DNA from 3 places in the Ferrovibrio sp. GW821-FHT12D07 genome. Region 1 is predicted to be linked to each of the others. Evidence: predicted binding sites of a transcription regulator. Region 1 holds the regulator's gene; each other region holds the start of a gene.

Region 1 (10,306 bases):
CTTCGCGCTGCTTGATGTAACCCAGACGCGCATTCACCGACCGGTTGATCTGCGCAACCATGGTGTTGAGCACATCGACCGAACGGCCGATCTCGGCAATCCGCTCCGCCTGATCCTCGGGCGCGGAAGCCTTCACCGTCTCCACCGCCTGCTTCAGCTTTTCCTGCTTGGCCTTCAGCGAGGCCAATGCGCTCTCGCGCTCGGCATCGCTGCTGGCATTGGCCAGCACCGGCGCACCGGCGGCAAGGTCGGCGCTGGTGCCCGACAACTCGAGCGCGGTGATCACGGCGGGCAGGTTGGTGCTGGTGATCCCGGCGTAGCTGCTTTCGACGCGGTTGAAGAACAGACCGCCGATCACATTCGACAGCAGGGTCAGTGCGGCAAGCACACCGATCGCGAGATTCAACTTCTGACGGATACCCATAACCCCTCCCCCGCAGACCCCGTTCTGGTGTCTGGCTTAGCGGCCGCCTCTGGCCTTCTAGTTACAGACCATATTTCCCACTCAAACCATCGCCGTAAAGGGTGAGAGTGAGGAGGTGCACTGCCTACGGATCACTCAACCTATGGGAGGCCCCATTCGTTCCCACCCCTAGATGTAGGTTCTAGCCTGTGGAAAAATACTTGACCCGAATACAGAACCTCATTAGAACATTTCGTGGGTTTCATGTTCGTTCTGGTTTGCCGCCGGCTGTCCCCACTGATCCGGCGACTACCTGGGACATATAATCGAGGAGGCTAACCATGCTGACCCGGAAACAGCACGACCTGCTGCTCTTTATTCACGACAAGCTGGAGAATTCCGGCGTATCCCCCTCCTTCGAGGAAATGAAGGAGGCCATGAAGCTGAAATCCAAGTCCGGCATTCACCGTCTGGTGACCGGCCTGGAGGAACGCGGCTTCATCCGCCGGCTGGCCCATCGCGCCCGCGCCCTGGAAGTCCTGCGCCTGCCCGACTCGGCCGTACCGGTCCGTGGCGGCGGCGTCGGTGCCACTGCGTCTGCCCGCAGCGCCGCACCGCGCAACCGCCTGATGCCGCGGGCCATCGAAGGCGGCGCCGGCAACGGCCCGATGCCCGGCACACCGGTCAACGTCAATCCCTACAACGCCCGCGACATCGTCACCCTGCCGCTCTACGGCCGTATCGCCGCTGGTACGCCGATCGAGGCCCTGCGCGATCTCAGCACGCAGATCGATGTGCCGATCGGCCTGCTGGGCAATGGCGAGCATTACGCCCTGGAAGTCGCCGGTGACTCGATGGTCGATGCCGGCATCATGGATGGCGACACCGTCATCATCCAGCGCAGCGACAATGCCGAAAACGGCACCGTCGTGGTTGCGCTGGTCGACGATCAGGAAGTGACGCTGAAGCGTCTGCGCCGCAAGGGCAACTCGGTGGCACTGGAAGCCGCCAACCCGGCTTACGAGACCCGCATCTTTGGCCCCGACCGGGTCAAGGTACAGGGCCGCCTGGTCGGCCTGCTGCGCCGCTACTGAGCTTCAACTCTACGGATGCAAAACGGGGCGCTTCAGGCGCCCCGTTTTTTATTGGCCGAAGTTCAAGGATCAGGCGGCGCGCTGATGCTTGCTCTCCTGCACTTCCTCAATGATCTTGCCAACGAAAGCGTTCAGATCATCCGGCGAACGGCTGGTGATGATGCCCTTGTCCACCACAACCTCCTTGTCGACCCATTTCCCCCCGGCATTGCTCATGTCGGTCCTGATGGATATGTAGGATGTGACGTTGCGGCCGCGCACCGCATCGGCCTCGATCAGCAGCCAGGGACCGTGGCAGATCGCGGCGACGACCTTGTTATCCGCTACGAAGCGTTTCACGACACTCATGGCATCGCCATCGACGCGCAGCTTGTCAGGGTTGATCTGACCGCCGGGGATGACCAGCGCGTCATAATGGTCCGGTTGGACATCGGCAATCTTGAGATCGACATCCACCATCTCACCCCAGTCTTTCTTGTCCCAGCCCCGGATCGCCTTGCCGGTCGGCGAGGCCACATCGACTGTGGCACCGGCCTGCTTCAGGTGATTGCGCGGCATGGTGAGTTCCGACTGTTCGAAGCCATCGGTCGCGATAATCAGAATTCGCGATTCTTTGATATTGGTCATGTTGTTCTCCTCTGTGTACACGGACAACCCGGGCACGCAGGAAGGGTTCCGAAAATCAGGCGACGATGCGGCCCGCCAGCATGAAGGCGACGAAAGTGGCCATGATGAACAGCACCAGTGCGCAGGGCACCGCGCTCCATCGCCTGCTGTAGGGCCAGACCGGCAGGGTGAGCACCAGAACCAACGTCATGATTGCAAGAATCGTGATCATCGATGCGTCTCCGCTTCTGTGTTGGGCGGCTTCCGAGACCGGCAGCGGGAGTCGAACGGCAAATTCCGCGCCACGTTCCGCAACCGGATAAAAATTCACAGCGCGCGTTACTCGCCCCGCTCCGGCGCATGGCCCTTGGGCACCACCCAGGGCCGGTGGCCGCGCGTCTGCGCCACGGTGATCGTGCGGATAGCCCGGTTTTCCGCGTCCAGGAACAGGGCATGAGCGCCCCCGCGCCACAGGTCGTTGCGGTCGATCACGATTTTCGCGGCCGGGCAGCGGTAGCGGATCGGCATCTGGGTGGCGATCACCGCATCGGCATGGCGACAGTCTTCCGTGATCGCCTTTGGCTGGCGCGGCAGGGCAATCAGGAAACCGTCACGTCGCCAGGAGCAGCCGTCCGGATCGCAGCGCAACGAGCCATCGGCGCCGGTTTTGCCTTCGGTATCGTTGCGCCGCAGGGTGGGCCACGGATAGAGCGGCGGCGCACCCAGCCGTTCCCACCAGGTCTCGGCGGCAAAGCCACGTGGCGGCGTCGATGTCAGATAATAGCGGGCATCTGCAGCACGCGCGGCGATCAGCCGGCCATCACCGCTGACCAGCATGTCGGGCGGCGTGAGAGTCCAGGGCGACAGCGTACCGATCAACAGGCCGAGGATGCCGAACCATCGCCAGCGCTGCTGCCACAAACAGAGCCACAGGCCGCCGCATGCAATCGCAGCCAGACCCCAGAGCGGCATCGCCGGCACCACGCCGACCGCATCGGGCCAGCCCGCCACCCAGCGCGCCAGCAGGATCAACAGATCGATGCACCAGACCATCGGTGTCAGCGCCAGCGCTTCCAATCCGAACGGCATCAGCATGAAGGCCAGCACGATCAGCGGCATGATCAGGAAATCGACCAGCGGCGCCGAGAGCAGATTGGCGATCAGCGCGTAATCGGCCACGCGGTTGAAGTGATAGGCTGCGAAGAAGGACGACCCCAGACCGGCGACAAAACTTGCTGCCATCGTACCCAGCAGCCAGAGCAGCGCGACCTGCACCGGACCTGCATTCTGCCGCCAGCGCGTCAGGCCGGGTGACAGCAGTTCGAACGCCGCCACCAGCGCCGTCACGGCCGCAAACGACATCTGGAAACCCGGATCGAGCAGACTATCCGGCCACAGCACCAGCAGCAGCAACGCCGCCCAGGCTACGGCGCGCAACGTGATGGCGCGGCGATCCAGCATCACGGCGATCAGTGCCAGCGCGATCATCACCAGCGCACGCAGGGTCGGCAGTGCCGCACCCGACAGCAGCGTATAGGCGGCGGCCCCCAGCAGCGCCGCCACCGCCGCCCATTTCTTGATCGGATAGGCCAGTGCCAGTCGCGGACTGAGCGCCAGGGCCGCGCGCAGCAGGAAGAACAGCAAGCCGGCGACCAGTGTAAGATGCAGACCGGAGATCGACAGGATATGCGCCAGCCCGGAATCGCGAAACGCCGCATCCACATCGTCGGGGATCGGGCCCCGCACGCCGGTCATCAGCGCCGCCGCGATGGCGCCACCCGCACCTTCGGTCTGCGCCGCGATCCGTCGCGTCCAGTCCTGCCGCAAGGCGCTCAGCGACAGCAGTGCCGCATCGCGCCAGCCATCGGGCTCGGTTGTCGGCAAAGGCTCCGGCGTGCTGATCGCATAACCGACCGCGCCGATCTGGCGGAACCAGGCATAGCGCGCGAAATCGAAGGCACCGGGCATGGCGGGCTCCGGCGGCGGCAACAGCATGACGCGCAGGCGGATGCGGTCGCCCGGCCACAGCACGCTGCCATCGCGATTGAGCGTGATGCGCACGCGCTGCGGCGTCTCTGGCTCGGCCAGCCCGCCGAAGGATAGACGGTCCAGCAGCAAGCGATGCCCGGCATCGCGCGGCTCGACTTCCAGGATGCGGCCTTCCAGCCAGACGGCGCCGGTCATCCGCTGCAGCACCGGTGCCGCGACCGAGGCGCTGCGCTCGGCCGCCAGCCACAGGCCAGCGACAACGGCCAGCACCACAACCAGCGGCAGTCGCCAGAGCGCATGACGGGCAAACAGCAGCAGCGCCAGGCCAAGGGCTGCGACACCGAGCCGCAACGGCAGCAGCGACGGTTCGACCGGCAGCAGGAAATACGTCGCTATGCCACCGCCCAGCAATGCCGGCAGCCAGAGAAACCAGCGTTCGCGCTCGGCCAGCAGGGTTGCGACGACATTGAAATCGCGCAGATTTGTCCAGCTCGCCGCAAGACCTGCAGCAAGCGCCGATGTAAGACGATGCCAGGAAAGCGGTTGCACCAGGCGGGCCATGGCGGAAAATCTGCATACCTGCCCTGGGGTCGCCAATCCGTGCAAATCGGGAACGCGGCTTGCCCGCCTGCACCCGTATGCTAAAACCCTGCTTTCTTTGCTTGTCCGGATTGCCCAATGACCAAAGTCGTTACCCGCTTCGCCCCCTCACCGACCGGCTACCTGCATATCGGCGGTGCCCGCACGGCGCTGTTCAACTGGCTGTTCTCGCGCCATCACGGCGGCACCTTCCTGCTGCGCATCGAGGATACCGACCGCGAGCGCTCCACCGAGGATGCCGTGCAGAAGATCTTCCAGGGTCTGAAGTGGCTGGGGCTGGACTGGGACGGCGAGCCGGTGATGCAGTTCGCACGCATGAACCGCCATGCCGAGGTGGCGCACAAGCTGCTGGCCGAGGGCAAGGCCTATCACTGCTACTGCTCGCCCGAAGAGCTGGACGAGATGCGCAACAAGGCCAAGGCCGAGGGCCGGCCGATCCGCTATGACGGCCGCTGGCGCGATCGTGATCCCAAAGATGCTCCGGCCGGCGTGAAGCCGGTGGTACGCTTCAAGGCGCCGCGCGAGGGCGCGACGATCATCAAGGACCACGTGCAGGGCGACGTGACATTCCAGAACGAGCAGCTTGATGACCTGATCATCCTGCGGTCCGACGGCACGCCGACTTACAATCTCTCGGTCGTCGTCGACGATCACGACATGGGCGTCACGCATATCATTCGCGGCGACGATCACCTGACCAATGCGGCGCGCCAGAGCCAGCTCTATCTGGCTGCCGGCTTCGCCGTCCCGGACTTCGCGCATATCCCGCTGATCCATGGCGCGGATGGCGCCAAGCTGTCCAAGCGTCATGGCGCACTGGGCACCGAGGCCTATGCCGATATGGGCTACCTGCCGGCGGCGATGCGCAACTACCTGCTGCGCCTGGGCTGGGGCCATGGCGACGACGAGATCATCTCGACCCAGCAGGCCATCGAATGGTTCGGCCTCGATCATGTCGGCCGCTCGCCGGCACGCTTCGACTTCGTCAAGCTGAACAACCTGAACGGCCACTACATCCGTCACACGGCGGATGACGAGCTGCTGCAGGCTACCCTGCCCTTTATCGAGAAGAAGATCGGCCGCGCACCGAACCAGGCCGAAGCCGTACAGATCAAGACCATCCTGCCGGCCGTGAAAGAGCGCGCCAAGGACCTGAACGAGATCACCGAGGCGCTGCAGTTCCTGTTTGTCGCCCGTCCGATCCAGCCCGATGAAGCGGCGAAGAAGCATCTGGACGATGCCGCCAGGGCGCGGCTGAAGACCATGATCGACGCGCTGAAGGATGTGGCCGACTGGACGGCCGCCACGACCGAAGCCACGATCCGTGCCTTGAGCGAAACCCAGCAGGTCAAGCTGGGCCAGCTGGCGCAGCCGCTGCGTGCGGCACTGACCGGCCGCACCGTGTCGCCGCCGATCTTCGACGTGCTGGCCGTGCTGGGTCGCGAAGAGACGTTGGCGCGACTGGCCGACACGGCGGCGTGATGCGATGACGCGCGCACGACCACCAGTCCTGATCGTGCCCGGCCTGGGCAATTCCGGGCCGGACCACTGGCAGACCCACTGGCAGCAGCGTCACCCCGATTACATCCGCGTCGAACAGGCGGATTGGGACAATCCCGATTTCACGGATTGGCTGACACGGCTGGATGCGGCGATTGCCGCCTGCACCAAGCCGCCGGTGCTGGTGGCACACAGCCTGGCCTGCGCACTGGTCGGTCACTGGGTGACGCGGCATGCGGGCGAACTGCATGGCGCATTGCTGGTGGCGCCGGCCGATGTCGATTCCGAAAGCCATACGCCGCCGGAAACGCGCGGCTTCCGCCCGATGCCGCTGGCACGCTTTGCCTGCCCCGCCATCGTGGTGGCCAGCAGCAACGATCCTTATGTGGATTTCAGCCGCGCGCAGCTTTTCGCTACGCGCTGGCATGCGCGCTTCGTCGATGCCGGCCCGCTGGGGCACATCAATTCGGCATCGAACCTGAAGGACTGGCCGATGGGCCTGGGCTTGCTGGAAGATTTGCTCGACGCCGACTGAACGCTGCAGCGGCGCAGAAAAGGCTCAGAGCTGGCGACGCTGCTCGGCCTGACGCGACATGCGCGCCTGATCCATCATGAACTGCTGCAGCTTCTCGATGGCCTGACGCGGCATCGGATCCTGGCCGCTGAGCATCAGGGTCAGCGCCACGCGAGTGACACCGATGCGCTGGGCCAGCTGGTCGAGCGAGATGGCCGCGACCTTGCAGGCCTGCGACACGGCAACCACCGAGCCCTTCTCCACGAAGAAGCGGCCCCACTGTTCCTTGACGTTGAGCTTGGCCGGCAGCGCTGGCGCCGCATCGGCCAGCGAACGCGAGAACGTCACGGCATCGGGCGAGACCAGCGACAACGAAGACGGCGCGCTGGGCGTAGCCGACAGGCGCGGCGGCGGCGGCGAAGGCTGGAATTCATCCAGGCGCGGCGCGTTCTCGATGCTCTGTTCCAGCAGCTTGCGCACGGCTTCGATCAGTTCATTGCTCAACGGCGCGAGATCATGCTCTTCGCCGAAGCGATCATAGTATTGCGCAATCTCGCTCAGGCGATCCAGGCGGCGCATCAGGAACTCGCGCGCACCGATCGGCAGGCGACGGCCCGCGCGCGTAATGTTGATCAGGTAGATGCGTGTGGTGTCGAGTTCGAGGATCGTGATCTTCCAGCGAATCTTCGACAGGTGCTTCTGCAGCGGGCGCCGCTTGCCCTCATCGAATTCCGGGATACGGCCATCGACCAGATCGACGAAGACGTAGAAGTGCTCCATCTTCTCGACGAAGCGCTTGTAGTCGCCAAAGGTACCGTTGAGGTTCCCTTCGTTCTGACAAAAGGCGAGCAGCTCGCGGCTCTGGTTTTCCACCACGCCGACCAGCTTCAGGGTTTCCTGAACAACCGGTTTGATCAACTGATCCACTGGAGCCTATTCCGTCAGATAACGTCTGGTACGAAAACTGAACCAATTTTTGCAGAAATGCAGGATTCCGGCAAGGTCGGTACAACTGTAAGTTTGCCTATGATTTATGACCAAACGATGAAAGTGCGGAACCAGTCTAAGCAGTTCAGATCGCTTGTAATTCAGGCTGGCAGATCATGCGGGGCGCAATATAGCCCGGCGCTGCGCAGAGACCGGCAATAGCCGAGCGCGCCCGGCTGGTCGGTAAAACCGCCGACCAGCAGCCGGACCACCCTGCCCCGCTGACCGCCCAGATCGACCTCGACATAGCGTCGCGTCGTATCCTTCAGGACGGGGAAACGGCCGACCAGTCGCGGCCAGGCCGCCTCGGCTTCGGGCAGCGTCTTATAGCTGGCGACATGACCGGCAAAGCGCAGTATCGGCGCCGGTACCGGATCGGGCGGCGGCACTTCGACCACCGGCGGCGGCACGATCACCGGTTCAGCCATCGGCGGCGGCGCCTCGGGCGCTGGTGAAGCGCAGGCCGCGAGCAAAACAAGCAGCGAGACGGCCGCCAGGCGACCGGAGAACAGCAGGATCGGTGTCCGGCTCACTTCTCGACCAGCTTGAAGAGATTGCGGTCCAGCAGGGCGCTGACCGACACCGTCTTGGTGCTGCTGGCATCGCGTTCGTTGATGAGCTGCACATGCTGGGCGTCTTCGCCCGGGAACTGAATCAGGCGTGCGACACGCCAGACAAAGCCCTGCTGCTGCACGAAACGCTGGCCGGGAACAATGTCCGCGGCGGTAAACTTGGCCATCTGAAACACCTTGAATCGATTGCGGACACGCTAGCGCATTTCCCCGCTTTGCGCCAAGCGGCAGGGGTGGGCTAGGCAGGCTGGCGGATCTGGAAAATGAAGACCCCGTCACGCTCTTCCGTAGACAGAAGGGCGAAACCGGCTGCCTCGCACAAAGCCGTCATATCCCGGGGGACATTCGGATCGGTGGCCTCCACGGTCAGGATTTCACCCCTGGGAACGGCCTTCATCGCCTTGCGGGTCCGCAGCACCGGCAACGGGCAGTTCAGGCCTTTCACATCCAGGACCTGGCTCATGGCTGTCCCCTCAAAATCCCACACTTCATATCTGGGCAAGACATAATACTTCACATGCTTGATGTAAATCCTATACTCCCCGGCATCCCGCTATAAATGCTGGCAAATCCGCCTGGAGGGTCTGCGCCCATCATGACCGACCTGCCCTTGCCCGCCCTCGTCAATCTCTCCGGCCTGCTGCTGGGACTGGTCTTTGGCGCCGTGGTCCAGCGCAGCAACTTCTGCACCATGGGCGCGATCAGCGACTATGTGCTGATGGGCAATGCGGATCGTCTGCGCAGCTGGGTGCTTGCCATCGCCATCGCCATTCTTGGCAGCCAGTTGCTGCAGCTTCATGGCCTGATCGATGTCCGGCGCTCGATCTATACCGGCACGAGCTTGAGCTGGTTCGGTGCCCTGCTCGGTGGCCTGATGTTCGGCTTCGGTATGGTGCAGGCCGGCGGCTGCGGCAACCGCACGCTCTCCCGACTGGGCGCGGGTAACCTGAAATCCCTGCTGGTCGTGCTGATGATCGGCCTGTCGGGCTATATCACCCTGCGCGGCCTGCTCGCACCGCTGCGCGTCTGGCTGGAACGCGGCACCAGCCTCGACCTGAAGGCGCAGGGTTTCAGCAGCCAGACTCTCCCTGACCTGATCGGCAGCAGCTTCGGCGTCGATGTGCAATCCGTGCGCTGGACACTCGCACTGTTGCTGCCGGCCCTGCTGCTGCTCTGGATTTTCCGCGATGTACGTTTCCGCCGCCAGACCACGCTGATCACTGCCGGCATTATCGTCGGCCTGATCATCATCGGCGGTTGGGCCACGACCGGCATCCTGGGCGCGGAAGGCTTCGAGCCGGTGCAGCTCGCCTCGATGAGCTTTGTCGGTCCCATCGGTGCGGCGCTCCAGTATCTGATGACCTTCACTGGCGCGAAGCTGGATTTCGCGGTCAGCAGCGTGGCCGGCGTGATCCTCGGCGCGTTTGTCATGGCGAAGATCGACGGCCGCTTCCGGCTTGAAGGCTTTACCAGCCTGCCCGATCTGCTGTCGCATCTGCTGGGCGGAGTGTTGATGGGCGTGGGCGGCGTTCTGGCGCTGGGCTGCACGGTCGGTCAGGGTCTCACCGGCCTGAGCACGCTGGCCCTGGGCAGCTTTGTCGCAGTCGCCGGCATCGTGATTGGCGGTGTGCTGGGCATTCGCTATCTTGAGGAAGGCAGCCTGCCGGGCGCCCTGCGCGCGCTGTTCGCGCGCAGCTGACAGGTTCGCGCATCCCATGAACGGTCTCGACATTTCCTATGCGGCTGCCGCCGGCGCTGGACTGATCAGCTTCCTTAGCCCCTGCGTGCTGCCGCTGGTACCGGCCTATCTCTGCTTTGTCGCCGGCACCACGCTGGACCGCGTCATCGTCACCGACGATGCCGATCCGGCGCTGACGCGCCGCGTCTTCGTCTCGGCGCTGGCTTTCGTGATCGGCTTTTCGACGGTCTTCATTCTCATGGGGGCCTCGGCCTCGGCGCTGAACCGGCTGCTGGTTCAGCATATGGACATCATCGCCAAGATCGCCGGGGTGGTGATCGTGCTATTCGGCCTGCACACCAT
Region 2 (10,306 bases), on a different contig from region 1:
AGAGCCGGCGGCTCTCATAGCCGGTCTCGCGGCCGAGCTTTTTCTGGCTGTCGATCCAGGCATCAGCCTGCACCGCCACCTGGTCGACCAGATGCGACCAGAGCACGTAGTAGCCGAGCAGGGCGCCGGCAATCAGGCCGGCCAGGATGAAATAGCGCATGGCACCGATATAGCAGGAGAGCGGAGGTTGTCACAGGGTGTGCTTGCCATAGATGATCAGCCGTAGAATAGTGTCAAAAAACGGCCCCCCGAACAGTCTCGCCCATACAGTCTTGGCCATGTCCGCTTCCACGCCTGCTCTTTCACCTGCCCCCAATCGACAGATGGCCTGGGCCATCGCCGTCATGCCCGGCCTGTTCGTGCTGCTGTGGTCGACCGGCTTCATCGGTGCCAAGCTTGGCCTGCCCTATGCCGAGCCGATGACCTTCCTGGTCCTGCGCTTTGCCATCGTCACCATCCTGCTCTGCGGCTTCGCTGCCTTGAGCAACGCCCCCTGGCCGAAAAGCTGGGGCGAGGCCGGGCATATCGCGGTGGCGGGACTCCTGCTCCAGGCGGTCTATCTCGGCGGCGTCTTCGCCTCGATCTTCCATGGCGTGCCGGCCGGCATCTCGGCGCTGATCGTCGGGATTCAGCCATTGCTGGTTGCCGCCGCCGCCGGCCCGGTGCTGGGCGAAACGGTGACGCGCCGCCAGTGGCTTGGCCTGGTGCTCGGTCTGGGCGGCGTGGTGTTGGTGGTCTGGACCAAGCTTGATCTTGGCATCGGCACGGTCTGGGGCTATGCGCTCTCGGTGATCGCGTTGTTCGGCATCACCATCGGCACGCTGTATCAGAAGCGCTATTGCCCGGCCATCGACCTGCGGTCGGGCACCGCCATCCAGTTCGCCGCCACCACCGTGGCGCTGGCGCCCTTTGCGCTGCTGTTCGAGACGCGGCAGGTGCAGTGGACCGGTGAATTCATCTTCGCGCTCGGCTGGCTCTGCGTCGTGCTGTCGCTGGGCGCGATCACGCTGCTGTTCATCCTGATCAAGCGCGGCGCGGCCTCCACCGTCTCCAGCCTGTTCTTCCTGGTGCCGCCTTGCACGGCGCTGGTCGCCTTCTTCCTGTTCGGCGAACAGCTGAGCCCGCTGGCGCTGGCCGGCATGGTGATCACCATGGCCGGCGTCGCGCTGGTGAACCGGAAATAACCATGGTGCAGAAGCGGCGGCATATTCCCTTCGATCACGAAGAGCCGTTGCCCGGCGAAGACGCGCCGCCGTTCCCGCAGATCAAGCCCGAGCGCGGCCAGCCGCTCTGGGTCTTCGGCTATGGCTCGCTGATGTGGGACCCGGGCTTCCCCTATACGAAGCAGATGACGGCGCGGCTCTGGGGTTTCCATCGCGGCTTCTGCGTCTGGTCGCATCGCTATCGCGGCACGCCGGAAAAGCCCGGCCTGGTGCTGGGCCTGATGCCCGGCGGTTCTTGCACGGGCAAGGCCTTCCGCGTAAAGCGCGGCGACGAGGCTGCCGTGATCGACTATCTCTACCGTCGTGAGATGGTGACGGGCGTCTACCGCCCGGGCTTTCATCGCGCGGCGATGGAAAATGGCGAGCGCATCAGCGTACTGGCCTTCGTCGCCGATCCGCATCACAAGCAGTATGCCGGCTATCTGAGCCAGAAGCAGGTGGTGGATACGATCGCGACCTGCTGCGGTGCGCGCGGCCCCAATGCGGTGTATCTGGCCAATACCGTGCAGCATCTGGACGATCTCGGCATTGCCGACGGTCCGCTGCATGGTCTGCTCAAGGCCGTGAAGAAGCGCTGCCCGGATATCTGACGGGGCTTCAGCTCTGGAAAGGGTTGGGCTGCTGCATGCCGGCATCGTATTGCCGCAGGGCCTGCTGTGCGGCAGGCGATAGCGGGATGTTCAGAAGCCTTGGGACATAGCGCCATCCGCCGGCGCGCTGCTCGACAAGATTGGCGGCTTCGATCTCCAGCAGATGCAGGGCGGTCTGCCGGTCGAGTGTCACCTGCCTGTCCAGATGGCGATCAGTGACGACGAAATCAGCACGTTCCCAGTGTTCGATCAGGCCGCGCGGGCGATCGATGACGCAAAACAGATAGGCCAGGGTTTCGGCCTCGGGTCCGATCAGGCTGCGAACCGGCTCCCGGTTGTCGAAGGGCAGCGTCGCATGCTGGAATTGCACGGTTCCGTAGATGCTGTGAAACAATCCGGCCAGACATACGGCATCGGGATTTCCCCAGGCCTTCAGCAGATCGTGCACACCGGCCAGATGCTCATACAGGCTGGATTTTCCATGGGCAATCCGGTCAGCCTGCAGGTCATCGACCAGCAGAGCCCTGTATTGATCCTCGACCATCAGGCTTTATAGGTGTCGCGCAACTCGCGCTTCAGCACCTTGCCGATGGCGCTGCGCGGCAGGCTGTCTTCAAAGCGGATGGCCGAGATGCGCTGCATCTTGCCCAGCTTGGCATTGGCCCAGGCCAGCAGCGCATCGGCACCGATGTCCTTGCCCGGCTGCTTGACCACGAAAGCCACCGGGGTCTCGCCCCAGGCATCAGACGGCACGCCGACAATGGCGACATCGAACACCGCCTCATGCTGCTTCACGATCGCTTCCAGGTCACTGGGATAGATGTTGAAGCCGCCGGAGATGATCATGTCCTTGCGGCGGTCCATCAGCTGCATGAAGCCGTCTGCGTCGAAGCGCCCCATGTCGCCGGTGCGGATGAAGCGCCGGCCGGTCTCGTCATACCATTCGGCTTCCGCCGTCTTGCCCGGCTGCTTGTGGTAGTTGGTCATGATCGCGCCGGAATGGCCGACGATCTCGCCGATCTCGCCGGGCGCAACGCTCTTGCCGTCTTCGCCGATCAGGCGGATGTCATGGCCCTCGGCCGGGCGGCCGACGGTGTGCAGCTTGTGGGGAAATTCGTCGGCGACCAGGATGCAGGTGCCGCCGCCTTCGGTCATGCCGTAGAATTCCACCAGCTTGCCCGGCCAGCGCTTCAGGATGTCGGCCTTCAGTTCGGCCGCAAAGGGCGCGCTGGTGCAGAACTTGGCGCGGAAGGCGGAGAGGTCGTAACTGTCGAAATCCGGCTGCGCCATGATGCGGCGATACTGCACCGGCACCAGCATGGTGTGGGTGACGCGGTGTTTCTGCGCCAGTTCCAGGTATTTCGCCACGTCGAATTTCGCCATCAGCACGGCGGTGCCGCCGCCGGCCAGGGTGGGAAACAGGCTGACCAGCGTGGTGTTGGAATAGAGCGGCGTGGAGAGCAGCGTTACGGCGTTACGGTCATAGCCATAGGAATTCGCGCGCTGCATATGGCCCCAGCGCATGCCATGCGGCTGCACGATGCCCTTGGGCGTTCCCGTCGTGCCGGATGAATAGATGATGTTGAAGGGCATCTCCGGCGTGATCGCCGCCGGCTTGGGCTTGGCGCCATCGGGCGCCAGCCAGTGCTCGAAGGCCGGTGTGTCGAGGCGCAGGCGCTGCTTCGGCAGCTGGCCCAGCACATCTTTCAACGCTATTTCATTTTCTTCATCGACAAACAGATGCGTCGCATCGGCGTCGCTCGCCATGGCGACGATCTGTTCGGGCAGCGACGACGGCGCCAGCGGCGCCACAGCCAGCCCGGCACGCAGGCCGCCGAGATAGGCAGTCACATAGTCGTTGCGCGAGGCGCTGACGATGCTGATGGCTTTTGTCGCGCCATCGCGTTGCAGCGCGGCAGCCACGCGGTCGGCGCGGCGGTCAAGCTGGGCATAGGTCAGCGTGCCGTCTGTGTCGATCACGGCCGGATGATCTGGGCGTTCTTCCGCATAGGCGCGGACCAGCTCGGACAGCGTGCTGAAGCTGCTGTTCAGGATGTCGTCTGCTTTACTCATGCGGCGAACTCCATGCCGATGATGGCGCTTAAATCCCGCAGCGCCTTGTCGGGGTCTTCCACCTTGATGGTCTGCATGCCCATGGCGGCGGCGGGTTTCAGGTTGATGCCGAGATCGTCGAGGAACACGGCCTCGCCCGGCTTGATATCCAGCAGCTCGCAGGCGCGCATGTAGAAGGCCGGCTCGGGCTTGCGCACGCCGACCTTGCTCGATTCCACGATGACGTCGAACAGCGCCATCACCTCGGCGACCGCCTTGGCCTTTTCCGGCGTCACGCTCATCCCGGAGCCATGGCCGATCGGCATGTTGTTGGTCAGGCAGGCGACCTTGAACCGGGTTTTCACTTTTTTGAGCGCCGCCACCATGCGCGGGCGCACTTCGCCCGACAGCAGCGCCAGGATGTCGCGGCCATGCACGGCCTGCCCCAGCGCGGTGCTTTCGCTCAGGAACATCTCGCCAAAGCGCGCGGCATCCACTTCACCGCGCTCGAAACAAGCCCAGGCATTGCTGTGCGGATTGGTGCTGTTGACCCTGCGCAGGAAATCGCGCGGCAGGCCGCGCTCATCCTCGAAGCGGCGGAAGGCCTCGAAGGGCGAGGTGAGGATCACCCCGCCGAAATCCCACAATACGGCTTTGATAGGCTGGACGGCTTTGATCGACGGCGACATTGACCCTGCTACGCGGCGAAACGTTTCCCCTGCGGCAGGGTCTTACGCGCGCGTAAAGCCGTGCCTTATCCGCACTTACTATAGCCGCAGGAGGTGCAGGTGTCGCAACCCTCGGACTTGATCAGGCCGGGCTGGCCGCATTTCGGGCACTGGCGCAGGCCCGACAGCGGCTTCGGCGTCTCGGCATTCACGGCCAGCGCCAGCACGGCGCTTTCCTCGCGCTTGGCATTGGGATCGGCCATGAAGCCGATGGCGATCAGGTGCTGCTCGATCACCTCGCCGATGGCCGCCAGCAGCGACGGCACATAGCGGCCATTCATCCAGTGGCCGCCGCGCGGGTCGAACACCGCCTTCAGCTCGTCCACCACGAAGGAGACGTCGCCGCCGCGGCGGAATACGGCCGAGATCATGCGGGTCAGCGCCACGGTCCAGGCATAATGCTCGGTATTCTTCGAGTTGACGAACACCTCGAACGGCCGCAGGCGGCCATCCTGCAGGATGTCGTTCAGCGTGATGTACATCGCGTGTTCGGAATCGGGCCAGGTGATCTTGTAGGTGCGGCCGGGCAGCGCCTCGGGGCGGTCCAGCGGCTTGGTCATGTAGATCACGCCGCCGGCAGCCAGCGGATCGCGCGGCTTGATGGTCTGCACCGGCTTGGCGCTGGAGACCAGCGGCAGTTCGACCTGCTGCTGCGGCGCTTCGGCCTTTTTCTCGTCCTTCTTGATGGTCAGCACCGAGCCGGTGATGTCATTCGGGCGATAGGTGGTGCAGCCCTTGCAGCCCTGGTCATAGGCCATCTGGTAGATGTCCTTGAAGCTCTCGAAATCGATTTCTTCAGGGACGTTGATGGTCTTGGAGATCGAGCTGTCGATGTATTTCTGCACGGCGGCCTGCACGCGCACATGGTCGGCGGGCGCCAGGCTCTGCGCATCGACAAAGGCTTCGGTCAGCGGTGCGTTGTCGCCCTTCATCTGGCGATAGAGACGATAGGCGTAATCGCTGACGTCTTCCTGGCGACGGCTGCCATCGGGCATCAGCACGGTGCGGGTATAAGTGAAGCTGAACACCGGCTCCAGTCCGGACGACACATTGTCGGCGAACAGCGAAATCGTGCCGGTCGGCGCGATCGAGGTCAGCAGGGCGTTGCGGATGCCGTGCTCGGCAATCGCGGCGCGCACATCGGCATCCAGTTCGGCGATGCTCTCGCCGGCCAGATACTGGTCGCGGTCGAACAGCGGGAAGGCGCCCTTTTCGCGGGCCAGATCGACCGAGGCCAGATAGGCGGCGCGCTGCAGGCGCTTCATCCAGGTTTCGATCAGTTGAACCGACTTGGCCGAGCCATAGCGCGCACCGACCATGATCAGCGCGTCAGCCAGGCCGGTGACGCCCAGACCGATGCGGCGCTTGTTGCGCGCCTCGGCGGCCTGCGCCTCCAGCGGGAAGTTGGAGACATCGATGGTGTTGTCCATCATGCGCACGGCGCGACGGGTCAGATCATCAAGCAGGTCGAGATCCAAAGCAGCATCGGCCTCGAACGGCGCCTTCACCAGACGGGCGAGGTTGATCGAGCCCAGCAGGCAAGCGCCGTAGGGCGGCAGGGGCTGCTCGCCGCAGGGATTGGTGGCGCTGATGGTCTCGCAGTAATGCAGGTTGTTGCGGTTGTTGATGCGGTCGATGAAGATCACGCCGGGCTCGGCATAGGCGTAGGTCGCCCGCATGATCTTGTCCCACAGCTCGCGCGCCTGCACGGTGCGATAGGACACGCCCTTGAAGGTCAGCTCCCAGGGCAGGTTCTGCTTTACGGCATTCATGAAGGCATCGGTGACCAGCACCGACAGATTGAACATGCGCAGGCGGTTGGCCTCGCGCTTGGCCTCGATGAAGGCCTCGATATCGGGATGGTCGCAACGCAGCGTCGCCATCATGGCGCCGCGACGGCTGCCGGCGGACATGATGGTGCGGCACATGGCGTCCCACACATCCATGAACGACAGCGGGCCCGAGGCATCGGCGCCCACGCCCTTCACCGGTGCGCCGCGCGGACGCAGCGTCGAGAAGTCATAGCCGATGCCGCCGCCCTGCTGCATCGTAAGGGCTGCTTCCTTCAGATGCTCGAAGATGCCGCCCATGTCGTCGGGCACGGTACCCATGACGAAGCAGTTGAACAGCGTCACCTTGCGCGCGGTACCCGCGCCGGCGACGATGCGGCCCGCCGGCAGGAAGCGGAAATCCTCCAGCGCGCCGTAGAAGCTTTCTTCATGGGCGGCGGGATCGGTCTCGGCTTGCGCCAGCGACGTTGCGATGCGCTTCCAGGTATCGGGGATCGACTGGTCGACCGGATTCCCGTCCGCGCCCTTCAGGCGGTATTTCATGTCCCAGATCTGCTGGGAAATCGGCGCGATGGGCGACATGGACGTGATCCTGCAAAAGACGGAAAGCGGCGCAGGACATCAAATCCGCGCCGCAGAAAACTCAGGCTGACTCTATCGCCCGAAAGACGAGAGTCCAGCGTAATGTTCTCATAATGTTTCTACAGATTGATCAACCGGGGTGTGGCGATCAATATCTTGTAACTCCTGACAAATCGGAGTTATCCCCACGATCCGCAAGAGGGGCTGGTGCAGTTATACCGGATTATCCACAGGGGCTTCCCCGTCCTGCCGCTCCCGGGCGGAGCATCGCCATCGACGCCCAGATCGCTAATAGTGAACCGATGACACAATGCCCCTGTACCTCCGGTCTCTCACGCGATGCATGCTGCGGCCCTTTGCTGGCCGGAGCTCCGGCGCCGACAGCGCTGGCGCTGATGCGCGCGCGCTTTACTGCCTATACCCAGGCCGACATCGATTATCTGGGGCGCACGCTGTCGGCCGAGGCCCGCGCGGAATTCGATCCGGTTGAAACCAGGAATGTCGCAGCCTCGGCCGAATGGCTGGGCATGGATATTCTCTCGACCACGGCCGGCACCGCCAACGATCAGGACGGCGTTGTCGAATATGCCGCCAAGTTCCGCCTCAATGGCCAGCAGCGCGTTCACCATGAGCGGGCGACCTTCAAGCGCGACGGCGATACCTGGCTCTGCACCGGCGGCGAGGTCGATCCCAAATCGCCGCCGCGGCATGTCGAGAAAATGGGGCGCAACGATCCCTGCCGTTGCGGATCGGGGAAGAAGTTCAAGAAATGCTGCGGCGCCTAGGCCGCCGGCATGCAGCACCATTTCAACTGCACGGCCTGCGGAAAATGCTGCAGCGGTTCATTGCCCCTGACGCTGGGCGAGGCCCTGTTCCATGCTGGCCGCTTCCCGCTGGCCATGGTCTGGACAGTGGTGCGGCAGGGCGACAAATCCTTCGGCCTGACCGCGCGGCTCGGGACGATGGTTCAGGTGGCGCGCAAGACCCAGGTCGCTGTCCAGGTCAGTCCCATGGCCTATCTGCCGCCTGCGGTGGCATGTCCGGAACTGACGGGCGACGGCCTGTGCGGCATCCATGCTGAAAAGCCGATCCGTTGCCGCGCCATGCCGTTCCTGGCCTATAAGGAAGAAAGCGATCAGGCTGAGATGCTGCTGCCGCGCGCCGGCTGGACCTGCGACATCTCCAAGGCCGCGCCCCTGGTGTACCAGGATGGCCGCATCGTGGATCGCGCCGATTTCGACGCGGAGCGTCGTGAGCTGGAAGCGCAGGCGCCGATTGTCAAAGCCTATGCGGACCGGATCGTGGCCTCGGTCTCTGGCGTTGTCGGAAAACTGGAGATGCTGAGCAAGCAGCCCAATGGCGGCCGCATGGCCCTGCCGTTCACGGGCATACTCCCGAGACTGCCGGAGGCGAATCTGGCGGCTTTCGCTGAGGCGCAGTTGCCGGTCCTTCGCCGCTATGCCGACCTGACCGCATCCGACAAGGCGATGGCGCAGTTCCACCAGTATTACCGCGATGCCATTCAGCGTCTGGAGTTAGTGGGCTGACGAAGGCTGGCGCCGCCTACCGGCACTCCGTGCCGCAGAGCTGCTTCACTTCCGCGGGCGTCTCGCGCTTGGTCACCATTTCCAGCGCGGGGATCAGGTTGGTTTTTTTCACGCGCAAAGCCGGCAGCGAGATATAGGGCGGCACCGGTTTGCCCAGCAGGGCATGCGCCCCGGCATTCGCCTCGGCCACGCCGAGGTCGTAAGGAAGCTGCGCACCGATGGCGAGGATTTCGCCGCGCGCCACATACATCGCGGTATCGGGGCCAAGGTCGTTGGTGGTGATCACGAGGTCATGCCGGCCGAGCGCCTTGGCGGCGGCCACGGCCTGCATGGCCGGATCGCCCCAAACGGCGAAGATGCCCTTGATGTTTGGATGCGCGGTCAGCATCGCGATGGTCTTTTGATAGGCCTCGCGCGGTTGGGTGAAGCGTTCGGTCGCTGCCAGCTTCACCTCGGGATAAGCCGACAGCACCTTCAGGAAGCTTTCGCGCCGCGTAGTCACCGAGTGATAGGCATCGAAGGAATAGGTGATCAGCCCGACTTCGCCTTTGCCGCCAATGGCCTTCACCAGTTCTTCGGTGGCATAGGCGGCGTTCTTCGCGTTATCCGATGCGACAACAGTAACGTAGTCCTTTCCTGGCGTCATATTGTGAACAACGTTGTCCATGAACACCAGCTTGATGCCGGCCTCCGTGACCCGTCGGTAGGCCATCGTCTGCGTCGAGGGATCAATCGGCACCGAGAAGATGATATCCACCTTGCGGCTGATCATGCCGTTCAGATGGCCGGCCTGCCGCACCGGGTTCTGCGCGGCATCCGTAACTGTGACGACCTCGACGCCATATCGCGCCAGCGTCGCGGTGATTGCCTCCACCTGCAGCGCGTTCCACGGCGTGTCGAGCGCTTGCATGGCGATCCCCGCCTTGTACTTGCCGGCCTTCAGCCGGTCTATCTCGGTGCTGGTCAGCGCCAGCGTGTCGGGCAGCGCGGCGGGTGCACCTTGCGGAAAGCCCGGCACGGGCTGGCCGGTCGGCGTCAGTGGTAGCGGCGCCATCAACTCGCGCGGGCTTGCGGTCTGGGCCGGTGCATAACCCGGAAGGGTCAATGCCGCAGCTGCCACGAGAATGGCCGGCGCAATAACCGCCTTGATGAACATGCTCCCCCACGGTTTGTTGTTGGGCGCAGTATACAGCGCCGGGAAAACAATGGGAAACAGCCAATCCCGGTTTTGGTTCCAGGTTGAGTTCGTAAGCGGTCTGCTTGGAAAAAGACAGGCGGAATGTTTAAATCCGCCGGTGCCACAGTCAAAGCTCGTCTTCTTCTGGCCCCTGCGTCTGATCGCGGCCCTCAGCCTGATCGGACCGGCGATTATTTTCGCCTATGCCACCTGGGAAAACCATCGCGAGATCGATGCGCAGGCGCATGAGCGGATCGAGCGTGCCCTCGATGTGCTGCAGGAGCATGCGCTGAAGGCGCTGCAGACGGTCGAGCGTTCGATATCCGAAATCAATGAAGTCCTGGGCGATGCCTCCGAGGAGGATATCCGCCAGCGTGAGGCCGATCTGTATCTCCGCCTCAAGCGCACGCAGCAGGCGCTGCCCCAGATCGAAGCGGTCTGGGCCTTCGACCGCAACGGCAGTCCGCTGGTGTCCAGCACCGTGTATCCGGTACCGCGTGGCCTCGACAATTCTGACCGCAGCTATTTCGCCGCCCAGAAGCAGCCCGGCGCGGATATCTTCATCAGCGAGGTGATCCGCGCGCGCATTGGCTCGCTGGCCTTTTTCGTCGTCAGCG
Region 3 (10,306 bases), 620 kb from region 1:
CCGTATTGCCAGCCTCGCGGCAGCCTTTGTCATTGCAGCCATGCCTGTCATGGCGCAGGACAAGCAGGTCGACATCCTGAATGTGTCTTATGACGTGGCGCGCGAGCTCTTCGTCCAGATCAATCCGGTCTTTGCCGCCGAGTGGAAAGCCAAGACCGGCCAGACGCTGGAGATCAAACAGTCGCATGCCGGCACCTCACGTCAGGCGCGCTCGATCATGGAAGGCCTGCAGGCCGATGTGGTGACCTTCAACCAGTTCACCGACGTGCAGATCCTGGCTGACCGCGGCAATTTCGTCTCCAAGGACTGGCAGAAGAAATTCCCTAACAACGCTTCACCCTTCTATTCGCTGCCGGCCTTCCTGGTGCGCAAGGGCAATCCGAAGAACATCAAGGACTGGGGCGATCTGGTTCGCCCGGACGTGAAGTCGGTCTTCCCCAATCCGAAGACCTCGGGTAATGCGCGCTACACCTATCTGGCTGCCTATGCCTTCGCGCTGGAACAGTCCAAGGGCGATCAGGCCAAAGCCAAGGATTTCGTGAAGAAGCTGCTGGCCAATGTGCCGGTCTTCGATACCGGTGGGCGCGGTTCGACCACCACCTTTGTCGAGCGTGAAATCGGCGATGTGCTGATCACCTTCGAGTCCGAGACCAACGGCATCCGCCGCGAATACGGCGACAAAGGGTTCGACCTGGTGACGCCGTCGCTCAGCGTGCTGGCGGAATTCCCGGTCGCCGTGGTCGACAAGGTGGCCGAGAAGCGCGGCACCCGCGAGGTGTCGACGGCTTACCTGCAGTTCCTCTACAGCGAGGCCGGCCAGGACATTCTGGCCAAGAACTTCAACCGTGTGCACAACGCCAAGGTGGCCGAGAAATACAAGGCGCAGTTCCCGGCCGTGAAGCTGGTGACGGTGGACGATGTCTTCGGCGGCTGGGAGAAGGCCACCAAGGATCACTTCTCCGAAGGCGGCATCCTCGACCAGGTATTCGTCAACCGCTGATCGCGGTTCTCAAGGCATAGTTTCATGACGACTGTGACACAGCATGCCGGACCCCGGGTCCGGCATGTTCTCCCCGGCTTCGGCCTTACCATTGGTAGCACGCTGCTGTATCTGGCGGTGATCGTGCTGCTGCCGCTGGCGGCGCTGATGCTCAAATCCACCGAGATCGGCTTCGGTGGTTTCTGGCGCCTGATCACCAGCCCGCGCACCATGGCCTCGCTGGAGATCACCGTGGCTGCCGCCGCCCTGGCAACGGTCTTCAATGCGGTCTACGGCCTGCTGATGGCCTGGATTCTGGTGCGTTACGACTTCCCCGGTAAACGTTTCATCGATGCGTTGATGGACCTGCCTTTTGCGCTGCCCACGGCAGTGGCCGGCATCGCGCTGACAGCGCTGTTCGCCAAGAACGGCTGGTATGGCCAGGTGCTGGATGGTGCCGGCATCCAGGTCGTCTACACCATCACCGGCGTTGCCATCGCCATGGCCTTCACCAGCGCACCTTTCGTGGTGCGTACGCTGCAGCCGGTGCTGGAAGATATCCAGCCCGATGTGGAGGAAGCCGCATCGACGCTGGGCGCCTATCGTGGCACGATTTTCCGCAAGGTGATCTTCCCGGCGATCTTCCCGGCCTATCTCACCGGTTGTTCGCTGGCCTTCGCGCGCTGCCTGGGTGAGTTTGGTGCCGTGATCTTCATCGCCGGAAACCTGCCGCTGAAGACGGAAATCGCCGCGCTGCTGATTTTCATCCGGCTTGAGGAATTTGATTATCCGGCCGCCGCCGCCATTGCCATGGTGCTGCTGACGGCCGCCTTCACCATCCTGCTGCTGACCAACGCGCTCCAGGCCTGGCATACGCGCTACCGGCGGAAAGTGGTCTGACATGGTCGTTTCCGCCTATCAGCCGCCGCAGGGTGGACGCTGGCTACCACGCCTGCTGATCGGTGCCGGCATCCTGCTGACCCTGCTGTTCATCCTGGTGCCGGTGGTGTTGATCTTCACTCAGGCTTTCTCCAAGGGGCTCGATACCTACATCGCCAACATCCTGCATCGTGAAACCCTGCAGGCGGTCCTGCTGACTGTCGTCGTCGCGGTGGCTGTGGTGCCAGTCAATATCCTGTTCGGAGTAGCGGCGGCCTGGGCAATCACAAAATTCGAATTCCGTGGCAAGAAACTGCTGCTGACCGTGATCGAGATTCCCTTCTCGATCTCGCCGATCGTGGCCGGCGTGATTTACATTCTGCTCTATGGCGGCCAGGGCCTGCTCGGCCCGCTGCTGGAAAGGCTGGACCTGCGCATCATGTTCGCGCTGCCGGCGATCTTCCTGGTCACGCTGTTCGTCACCAGTCCCTTCGTGGCGCGAGAGTTGATCCCGCTGATGCAGGCGCAAGGCACCGAACAGGAAGAGGCGGCCGTGACACTGGGCGCCAGCGGCTGGCAGACCTTCTGGCGCGTTACCTTGCCCAATATCCGCTGGGCGCTGCTGTATGGCACGGTGTTGTGTGCCGCGCGCGCCATTGGCGAATTCGGTGCGGTTTCGGTGGTGTCGGGCAATGTGCGCGGTGAGACCAACACACTGCCGTTGCAGGTCGAACTGCTGTATCACGACTATAACGCGGCAGGTGCTTTCGCTGCCGCCAGCACGCTGACGCTGATCGCCCTGATCGCGCTGGTGGTCAAGACCGTGCTGGAGCGCCGGATACAGACCCGGCGCGCCGTCGGTCACTAAACAGATTATTCCGCCGCTGCGGCGAAATCCCGCTGTGCCATGTCTGCCAGCAGGCGGAAGCTGTGGGTTTCCGGATTCCATTCCAGCAGCCATGAACCACCGCGGCCATTGCTGCTGCGCTCCAGCGTGACCTGCAGCCAGATCAGGCGGCCATCGCTGCGCGCCGCGTCGATGCGCCAGCGGGTAGCGGCCAGGGCCGAAGGCTGACGGTCGCGACGCACCACGATGCCGACGCTGTTGCTGCGCGCAGCGGCCATCTGCAGGCGCTGCATGTCTTCTTCATTGAGCGTATCGAATTCACCGATCACCGCGCCGTAACCCAGTTCGCGCAGGCTCTGATCCATGGCCCAGAGGCGGTCGGCCGGGCGATGCGTCCAGGCGATGGTCAGGCGGCGATGGTCCAGGCCCTGACGCGAGAGCGCCGGCGCCTTCAGTTGCTGGTCCGGAGTGATCCACAACACCGGCTGCTGGCGCGGATTGCGACTGGTCAGCGCCGCCAGGAAAACGGTGATGGCGGTGTAGTCGCCGGTCAGTTCATGCAGGCCGCCGCAGGCAAGGCCATGACCGGGCAGAACCCGGTCGATCTGCGACAGGCCGAACCGCATGGTGCCGCCCGGATGCAGAAAGGCATTCTCGAAGGCCAGATGGGACAGGCGGTCGCGCAGACGTTCGATGGTGGCAAGGCGGGTCATGTCGGGCCTCCGGATCAGAATGTTCTCATGTTCTAATCTTGATCCAGTTTGAGCGCAATATGTTCTTTTTAAATTCGCGAATTTTCCGGAATCTGGCATTAATAATGAGAACATTATTGATCAAAAAGACTGAAAAACGGGGTTTTTCATTTAAGACGTCAAGTTAGGTTGCGCCTCATATCTTGACTCGGTTGCGCCTGACCGGCAGCGTAACGGAACGGCTGCGGAGCGAGTCCATGGCCCGATTTCGGGGGAACGGCCATGCCGGTAACGACCATTGGCGTGAAGATCGATGAAGACCTGAGGGCGCGGCTGAAGCGGGCGGCCGATGGGATCGGGCGGTCGCCGCACTGGCTGATCAAGCAGGGCATCTTCTCCATGCTGGATCGCGTCGAACGCGGTGATGCGCTGGACGACCTGCTGGGTGAGGGCAGATCGACCATCGACCTGCTGGAAGCACCGGCCGATACCGCGCAACCGCCATTTCTCGAATTCGCCCAAACGATCCAGCCGCAGAGCGTGCTGCGCGCCAAGATCACGGCGGCCTATCGCCGGCCCGAACCGGAATGCCTGCCGCTGCTGATCGCGGAGGCCACACTACCTAAGCCGATGCTTGCTTCCGCAAAACAGCTGGCGCATCGCTTGGTCGAAACCCTGCGCAGCAAGAGCGAAGGCGGCGGTGTCGAAGCGCTGATCCACGAATATTCGTTGTCGAGCCAGGAGGGCGTGGCACTGATGTGCCTGGCCGAGGCACTGCTGCGTATCCCGGATCGCGCCACCCGCGATGCGCTGATCCGCGACAAGATCGGCGTGGGCGACTGGGAGGCCCATCTGGGGCACAGCCCGTCGCTGTTCGTAAATGCCGCCACCTGGGGGCTGCTGGTGACCGGCCGGCTGGCTGCGACCAATAGCGGCAAGGGGTTGTCGACAGCGTTGACCAAGCTGATCGCCAAAGGTGGTGAGCCACTGATCCGCAAGGGCGTCGATATCGCCATGCGCATGATGGGCGAGCAGTTCGTCACTGGTCAGACCATCGCTGAGGCATTGGCCAACAGCCGGAAATTCGAGGCGCAGGGTTTCCGCTATTCCTATGACATGTTGGGTGAGGCGGCGGCCACTGCGGCCGATGCGCAGCGCTATTACGCCGAATACGAGCAGGCCATCCACGCCATCGGCCGGGCAGCGGCGCGGCGCGGCATCTATGAGGGGCCGGGCATCTCGGTGAAGCTTTCGGCGCTGCACCCACGCTACAACCGCGCCAATCTGGAACGGGTGAAGGCCGAACTGCTGCCGCGCCTGAAGGCGCTGACGCTGCTGGCGCGACAATATGATATTGGCCTCAATATCGATGCCGAGGAAGCCGACCGATTGGAAATCTCGCTCGATCTGCTGGAGGCGCTTTGCTTCGATGCCGATCTGGCCGGCTGGAACGGCATCGGCTTCGTGGTGCAGGCCTACCAGAAGCGCGCGCCCTTCGTGATTGACTGGCTGATCGACCTCGGCCGGCGCAGCAGCCATCGCCTGATGGTGCGTCTGGTGAAAGGTGCCTACTGGGATAGCGAGATCAAGCGTGCGCAGGTCGACGGCTTGGAAGGGTTTCCTGTCTATACGCGCAAGATCCATACCGATGTGTCGTATCTGGCTTGCGCCCGCAAGCTGCTGGCGGTGCCCGATGCAATCTATCCGCAGTTCGCGACCCATAATGCGCAGACGCTGGCCACTATCCACACGATGGCGGGTGCGAATTACTATGCCGGCCAGTATGAATTCCAGTGCCTGCATGGCATGGGCGAGCCGCTATATGAGGAAGTGGTCGGCCGTGACAAGCTCAATCGACCCTGTCGCATCTATGCGCCGGTCGGCACGCATGAGACGCTGCTGGCCTATCTGGTGCGGCGCCTGCTGGAGAACGGCGCGAACACGTCTTTCGTCAACCAGATCGCCAATGCCGAGATCGCCATCGATGACCTGATCGCCGATCCTGTGGGCATGGCGAAGGCTATCGAGCCGCCGGGGTCTCCGCACCCCAAGATCGCCTTGCCGCGGGATATGCTGGGCACACGGCTGAATTCCGCCGGCATAGACCTGTCCAACGAACAGCGCCTGGCGTCGCTATCGGCTGCACTGCTGGCCGGCAATGACATGATCTACCGCGCCGGCCCGATGCTGGCTGCCGGAGCCGTTGAGGGAACGGCGCATCCGGTGCGCAACCCGGCCAACCGCAGCGATGTCGTCGGGATGGTGAGCTATGCCACCGCTGAAGTCGTCAAAACTGCGATCGATAGTGCGATGGCTGGCGGCCAGATCTGGCAGGCCACACCAGCAGAGGAGCGGGCGCAATGCTTGCGTCGCGCTGCCGATCTGCTGGAAGTGCGCATGCCGCAACTGCTTGGCCTGATCGTGCGCGAGGCCGGAAAGTCGTTGCCCAATGCGATCGCCGAGATACGCGAAGCTGTCGATTTCCTGCGCTACTACGCCGATGCCGTGACAGATTTCTCGCCTGACACGCACCGACCGCTGGGGGCCATCGCCTGCATCAGTCCCTGGAATTTCCCGCTGGCGATCTTCACGGGCAAGGTCGCTGCGGCACTGGCGGCCGGCAATGTGGTGCTGGCCAAGTCGGCGGAAGAGACGTCGCTGATTGCCGCTCAGGCCGTTCAGATCCTGTGGGAGGCCGGCATTCCGCCCGCAGCCGTGCAACTGCTGCCGGGCGAGGGCGATATCGGTGCGGCGCTGGTGGCCGATGCACGCATTCGCGGCGTGATCTTCACCGGTTCGACCGAAGTCGCGCGGCTGATCCAGGCACAGCTGGCCCAGCGGCTCAATCCCGATGGTCGGCCGGTGCCGTTCATTGCCGAAACCGGCGGACTGAATGCGATGATCGTCGATTCTTCGGCGCTGCCGGAGCAGGTGGTCGGTGACGTGCTGGTGTCTGCCTTCGATTCCGCCGGCCAGCGCTGTTCGGCACTGCGCATTCTCTGCGTGCAGGAGGATATCGCCGACGCCGTACTCACCATGCTGAAGGGTGCGATGGCGGAGCTGGCCGTCGGATCGCCGGACCGGTTGTCGGTTGATGTCGGTCCGGTGATCACGGCGACCGCACGCCAGTCGATCCTCAGGCATATCGAGCAGATGCGTGCCAAAGGTTGCCGCATCGAACAGTTGCCGCTGCACGGCAAGCAGGGCACCTTCGTGCCGCCAACCCTGATCGAACTGGATCGCGTGTCTGACCTGCGGCAGGAGGTCTTCGGTCCGGTGCTGCATGTGGTGCGCTATCGGCGCGACCGCCTGGATGCCCTGATCGAGGAGATCAATGCGGCCGGCTATGGTCTGACTTTCGGCCTGCACAGCCGCATCGACGAAACGATCGCGCATGTGACCCAGCAGATCGAGGCCGGCAATCTCTATGTGAACCGCAACATCGTGGGTGCAGTAGTGGGCGTGCAACCTTTCGGCGGCCATGGCCTGTCAGGCACCGGGCCGAAAGCCGGTGGACCGCTTTACATGCATCGTCTGTTGGCATCGGTGCCTGCACTGGCAATGAAGGGGCAGGGCGACCATGCGCCGGCCGGGTCCTATCTGGCCTGGCTGGGCCAGCAGGGCCATGTGGCTGCGGCCGAGCGCTGCAAGGTCGCGATGGAGCGCAGTCCGCTGGGCTTTGGCGCCGAACTTCCGGGGCCGGTGGGCGAGCGCAACCTGTATGCCCTGTTGCCGCGCGGCGATATTTTCTGCCACGCGCAAAGCCAGGATGGCCTGCTGATTCAAATGGCAGCCGTATTCGCCACGGGCAATCGCGTGGTGATCAGAAAAGATATGCCGCATGCGGCCTTGATCAAAGGGTTGCCGGCGGACCTGCGAGCGTTTGTATCAGTTGGTGAAGCGGAGGTGGCGGGGGCCATCCTGTTCGAGGGTGATGGCGATGCCTTGTGTCGTCTGGCCCAGACGGTGGCCGGGCGAGGGCAGAGGGTATTGCCGATCCATAGAGCCGATGCGAACGGCGATTATCCGCTGCACTGGCTGCTGGCCGAGCGCAGCATCAGCACCAATACGGCCGCTGCCGGCGGCAATGCCAGTCTGATGAGCGTCGGATAAGGGAAAGGCCTGCCGCGGATAGCCGCGACAGGCCTTGTTTATCAGGCGACGGCGGACACGCTGGCGCTGGGGGCGCGATGGCTGGGCTCGCCGTCATGCAGGATGCCGTCGATCTCGCCAGCCGGAATGCCGGCGCCGGCCAGCTGCTTGCCCAGCGCCTGTTTCAGGCGTTCCAGGCCGGCCTCATCTTTGGCCTCGCAGCGTGCGACCAGCACATTCTGGGTGTTGGAAGCGCGCAGCAGCCACCAGCCATCCTCGGTTTTCACCCGCACACCATCGATGTCGTTCACATCGGCATTGGCAGCGCGCAGGCGGTTGCGGACCTGTTCAATAATGGGGAACTTGCGTTCCTCGCTGACCTCGAAGCGCAGTTCGGGGGTGTTGATGCTTTTCGGTAGGCGGTCATACAGGTCGGCCAGGCTGCGCTGGCCTTTCGAGACGATGTTCATCAGCCGGATCGAGGCATAGAGAGCATCGTCGAAGCCGAAATACTTGTCGGCGAAGAAGACGTGGCCGCTCATCTCGCCAGCCAGCAATGCGCCGGTCTCGCGCATCTTGGCCTTGATCAGCGAGTGGCCGGTCTTCCACATCAGCGGCTTGCCACCCAGACGTTCGACGGTGTCGAACAGACTTTGGCTGGTCTTCACATCGGCGATGATAGTGGCGCCGGGCTGGCGGCGGAGGATTTCCTCCGACCAGATCATCAGTAACTGGTCGCCCCACAGCACGTTGCCTTGGTTGTCGATCACGCCCAGCCGATCGCCATCGCCATCGAAGGCGATGCCAAAGTCCAGCTTCTGCGACAGCACGGTTTCACGCAGCTGGTCCAGGGTTTCGGGCAGGGTCGGGTCGGGATGGTGATTGGGGAAGGTGCCGTCGACGTCGCCATTCAGCACCACATGGCGGCCGGGCAGGCCCTTGGTGATGCGTTCGACGATGGGGCAGGCAGCGCCGTTGCCCGGATCCCAGGCAATCGACAGCGGCCGCGCCAGATCGGCATCGCGCAACAGGCGCATGGCATAGGCGCCGCTGACTGCACGGCGATGGGTACGGCCCAGGCCGGTGGAGTAATTCCCTTCACGGATGATCTGGCCGATCTTCTGGATATCCTCACCATAGATCGTCTTGCCGCCGATGGTCAGTTTGAAGCCGTTATAGTCGGGTGGGTTGTGCGAACCGGTGATCATCGCGCCAGCATCGGCCTGCAGGTGATGCTCGGCGAAATACAGCATCGGCGTCGGCCCGAGGCCGATTCGCAGCACATCGACGCCCGCCATCTTCAGGCCCTTGGAGAAAGCACGGCTGATTTGCGGAGAACTCAGGCGGCCATCGCGGCACAGCGCCACGCTGCGTCCACCTTGGCGCCGCACCAGCGTGCCGAAGGCCTGGCCAAGAAGCTGGGCATCAGAGAGATGCAGTGTTTTTCCCACGATACCGCGAATATCGTATTCGCGTAGGATGCTGAAATCGAACTTAGGGGAGACCATCGTGAACTCCTGATCGTTTTTTGCATGAAGTCGTCTGGGGTCGAAGCGACCCGCATATCATGAGAAAAACGATGGGCGCGGTGTGTGGTAATCGCGTGTTTCCGGCAATCTGTCTGTGACCATGCGGTGTGATCATTTTGTGGCCCAGCCACAGAATGGCCTCACCAGTCTTGAACAAGCATGTACCGCTCATAAGATTGGCATCGGTCCGATGATCGAATTGTGATCGAAAAGGCTTGGGTTCAGAGAACTTTCGCTCCGCTACGTCGTTGATTGCGGAGATTTCAAGCCGATACACCGTCAGCGCACTCTGGCGGGCCTCAGGGGGAAACTCGGGAAGGAAACGCTGCGAGCCTTAAGGGCGAGTGGTGCACATGTTTTTACGCGGCATGCGGTAAGGAGGCCTGTTGTGGCTCCTGCACATGACGGGAGGCTTATTTATGGCCGCAGACGGCCGATCACTGACCGGACAGACCGTATGGTCTGGGCCGAAAGGGTTTGGATCGAAGTGGCTGGGCCTTGGCGCATGCCTGCTCGCTCTGGCGGCTTGCGATGCGCGCCAGTGGCCGATGGGTACGGCTGGCGGCGCTTCCACATCGCGTCCGGCGGCCAAAACCCAAGCCGTCAAGCAAGGCAGTCCGACGGCTGTGGCATCGACCTCCGCCCCCTCCGTGTCCACCGATTCTGTCAGTGTCCGTGGCGGCGATCTCGTCGGTATGGATATTGACCAGACGCAGAAACTGTTCGGGACGCCGTCGGCGGAAGAAACCCGTCCACCCGGCAAGGTGATGCGGTACCGCTACGACCAATGCACCCTCGATGTGTCCTTCTATCCGGACGTTCATACCCAGGTCTTCCGAGTTCTCAGCTATGAGGTGAATGGCAATGACGGAACTGAACAGAGAAAACGTCAATGCAGCGCAGGCCTTCGCTCCCGTATCGGCGCAAGATGATCTGACTGCCGCGCAGGGCAATGGCATTCGTGTTGTGCTGGTGGATGACGATGACGACTATCGCGAGGCAATCAGTGGAGAGCTGACCGATCTTGGCTTCCATGTGGTCGGCATGTCCGAAGGCGCGGCGATGTTCGAGTACTTCGCGCAGGGCAACAGCAGCGATGTCATGTTGCTTGACTGGCGCATGCCGGGCGTGACTGGTCTGGATTTGCTGGGGCAGGCACGCCGTCGCGGCATCATGGTGCCGGTCGTGTTTCTGACTGGCATGCTGGCCGCCACCTATGAGAACGCGGCGCTCGAGAATGGCGCGGTGGACTTCGTCAACAAATCGCGGGGCGCCGAGATTCTGGCCA

What was found. Region 1 encodes LexA, which represses DNA repair genes until DNA is damaged. Its sites were predicted from a motif close to ATGTTCTANTTTGGTTC; they were not measured.
Region 2: a site for LexA is predicted at 7,068-7,084, ahead of AC1RRE_RS17390 (adenosylcobalamin-dependent ribonucleoside-diphosphate reductase). Genes of this name have one in related genera too.
Region 3: a site for LexA is predicted at 3,446-3,462, ahead of AC1RRE_RS07100 (ImuA family protein). Genes of this name have one in related genera too.

What each region holds. Positions count from the first base shown of each region.
Region 1 is NZ_JBXAQN010000001.1:2,032,714-2,043,019, reverse strand. Features, by position in the region: gene AC1RRE_RS10155 (methyl-accepting chemotaxis protein) at 1-424, opposite strand, end outside; gene lexA (transcriptional repressor LexA) at 745-1,497, shown strand; gene AC1RRE_RS10145 (type 1 glutamine amidotransferase domain-containing protein) at 1,567-2,124, opposite strand; gene AC1RRE_RS10140 (DUF3309 family protein) at 2,180-2,335, opposite strand; gene AC1RRE_RS10135 (ComEC/Rec2 family competence protein) at 2,443-4,653, opposite strand; gene gltX (glutamate--tRNA ligase) at 4,771-6,174, shown strand; gene AC1RRE_RS10125 (RBBP9/YdeN family alpha/beta hydrolase) at 6,179-6,727, shown strand; gene AC1RRE_RS10120 (hypothetical protein) at 6,752-7,633, opposite strand; gene AC1RRE_RS10115 (hypothetical protein) at 7,795-8,226, opposite strand; gene AC1RRE_RS10110 (hypothetical protein) at 8,223-8,432, opposite strand; gene AC1RRE_RS10105 (sulfurtransferase TusA family protein) at 8,504-8,728, opposite strand; gene AC1RRE_RS10100 (YeeE/YedE family protein) at 8,861-9,964, shown strand; gene AC1RRE_RS10095 (cytochrome c biogenesis CcdA family protein) at 9,981-10,306, shown strand, end outside.
Region 2 is NZ_JBXAQN010000002.1:1,147,775-1,158,080, reverse strand. Features, by position in the region: gene AC1RRE_RS17420 (DUF2125 domain-containing protein) at 1-160, opposite strand, end outside; gene AC1RRE_RS17415 (DMT family transporter) at 279-1,184, shown strand; gene AC1RRE_RS17410 (gamma-glutamylcyclotransferase) at 1,187-1,813, shown strand; gene AC1RRE_RS17405 (DUF6817 domain-containing protein) at 1,821-2,357, opposite strand; gene AC1RRE_RS17400 (class I adenylate-forming enzyme family protein) at 2,357-3,886, opposite strand; gene AC1RRE_RS17395 (HAD-IA family hydrolase) at 3,883-4,554, opposite strand; gene AC1RRE_RS17390 (adenosylcobalamin-dependent ribonucleoside-diphosphate reductase) at 4,620-6,965, opposite strand; gene AC1RRE_RS17385 (YchJ family protein) at 7,322-7,750, shown strand; gene AC1RRE_RS17380 (YkgJ family cysteine cluster protein) at 7,760-8,512, shown strand; gene AC1RRE_RS17375 (substrate-binding domain-containing protein) at 8,529-9,668, opposite strand; gene AC1RRE_RS17370 (ATP-binding protein) at 9,808-10,306, shown strand, end outside.
Region 3 is NZ_JBXAQN010000001.1:1,411,898-1,422,203, forward strand. Features, by position in the region: gene AC1RRE_RS07085 (sulfate ABC transporter substrate-binding protein) at 1-1,000, shown strand, start outside; gene cysT (sulfate ABC transporter permease subunit CysT) at 1,025-1,879, shown strand; gene cysW (sulfate ABC transporter permease subunit CysW) at 1,881-2,726, shown strand; gene AC1RRE_RS07100 (ImuA family protein) at 2,732-3,418, opposite strand; gene putA (trifunctional transcriptional regulator/proline dehydrogenase/L-glutamate gamma-semialdehyde dehydrogenase) at 3,680-7,510, shown strand; gene pgmG (phosphoglucomutase/phosphomannomutase PgmG) at 7,552-8,997, opposite strand; gene AC1RRE_RS07115 (hypothetical protein) at 9,438-9,950, shown strand; gene AC1RRE_RS07120 (response regulator transcription factor) at 9,883-10,306, shown strand, end outside.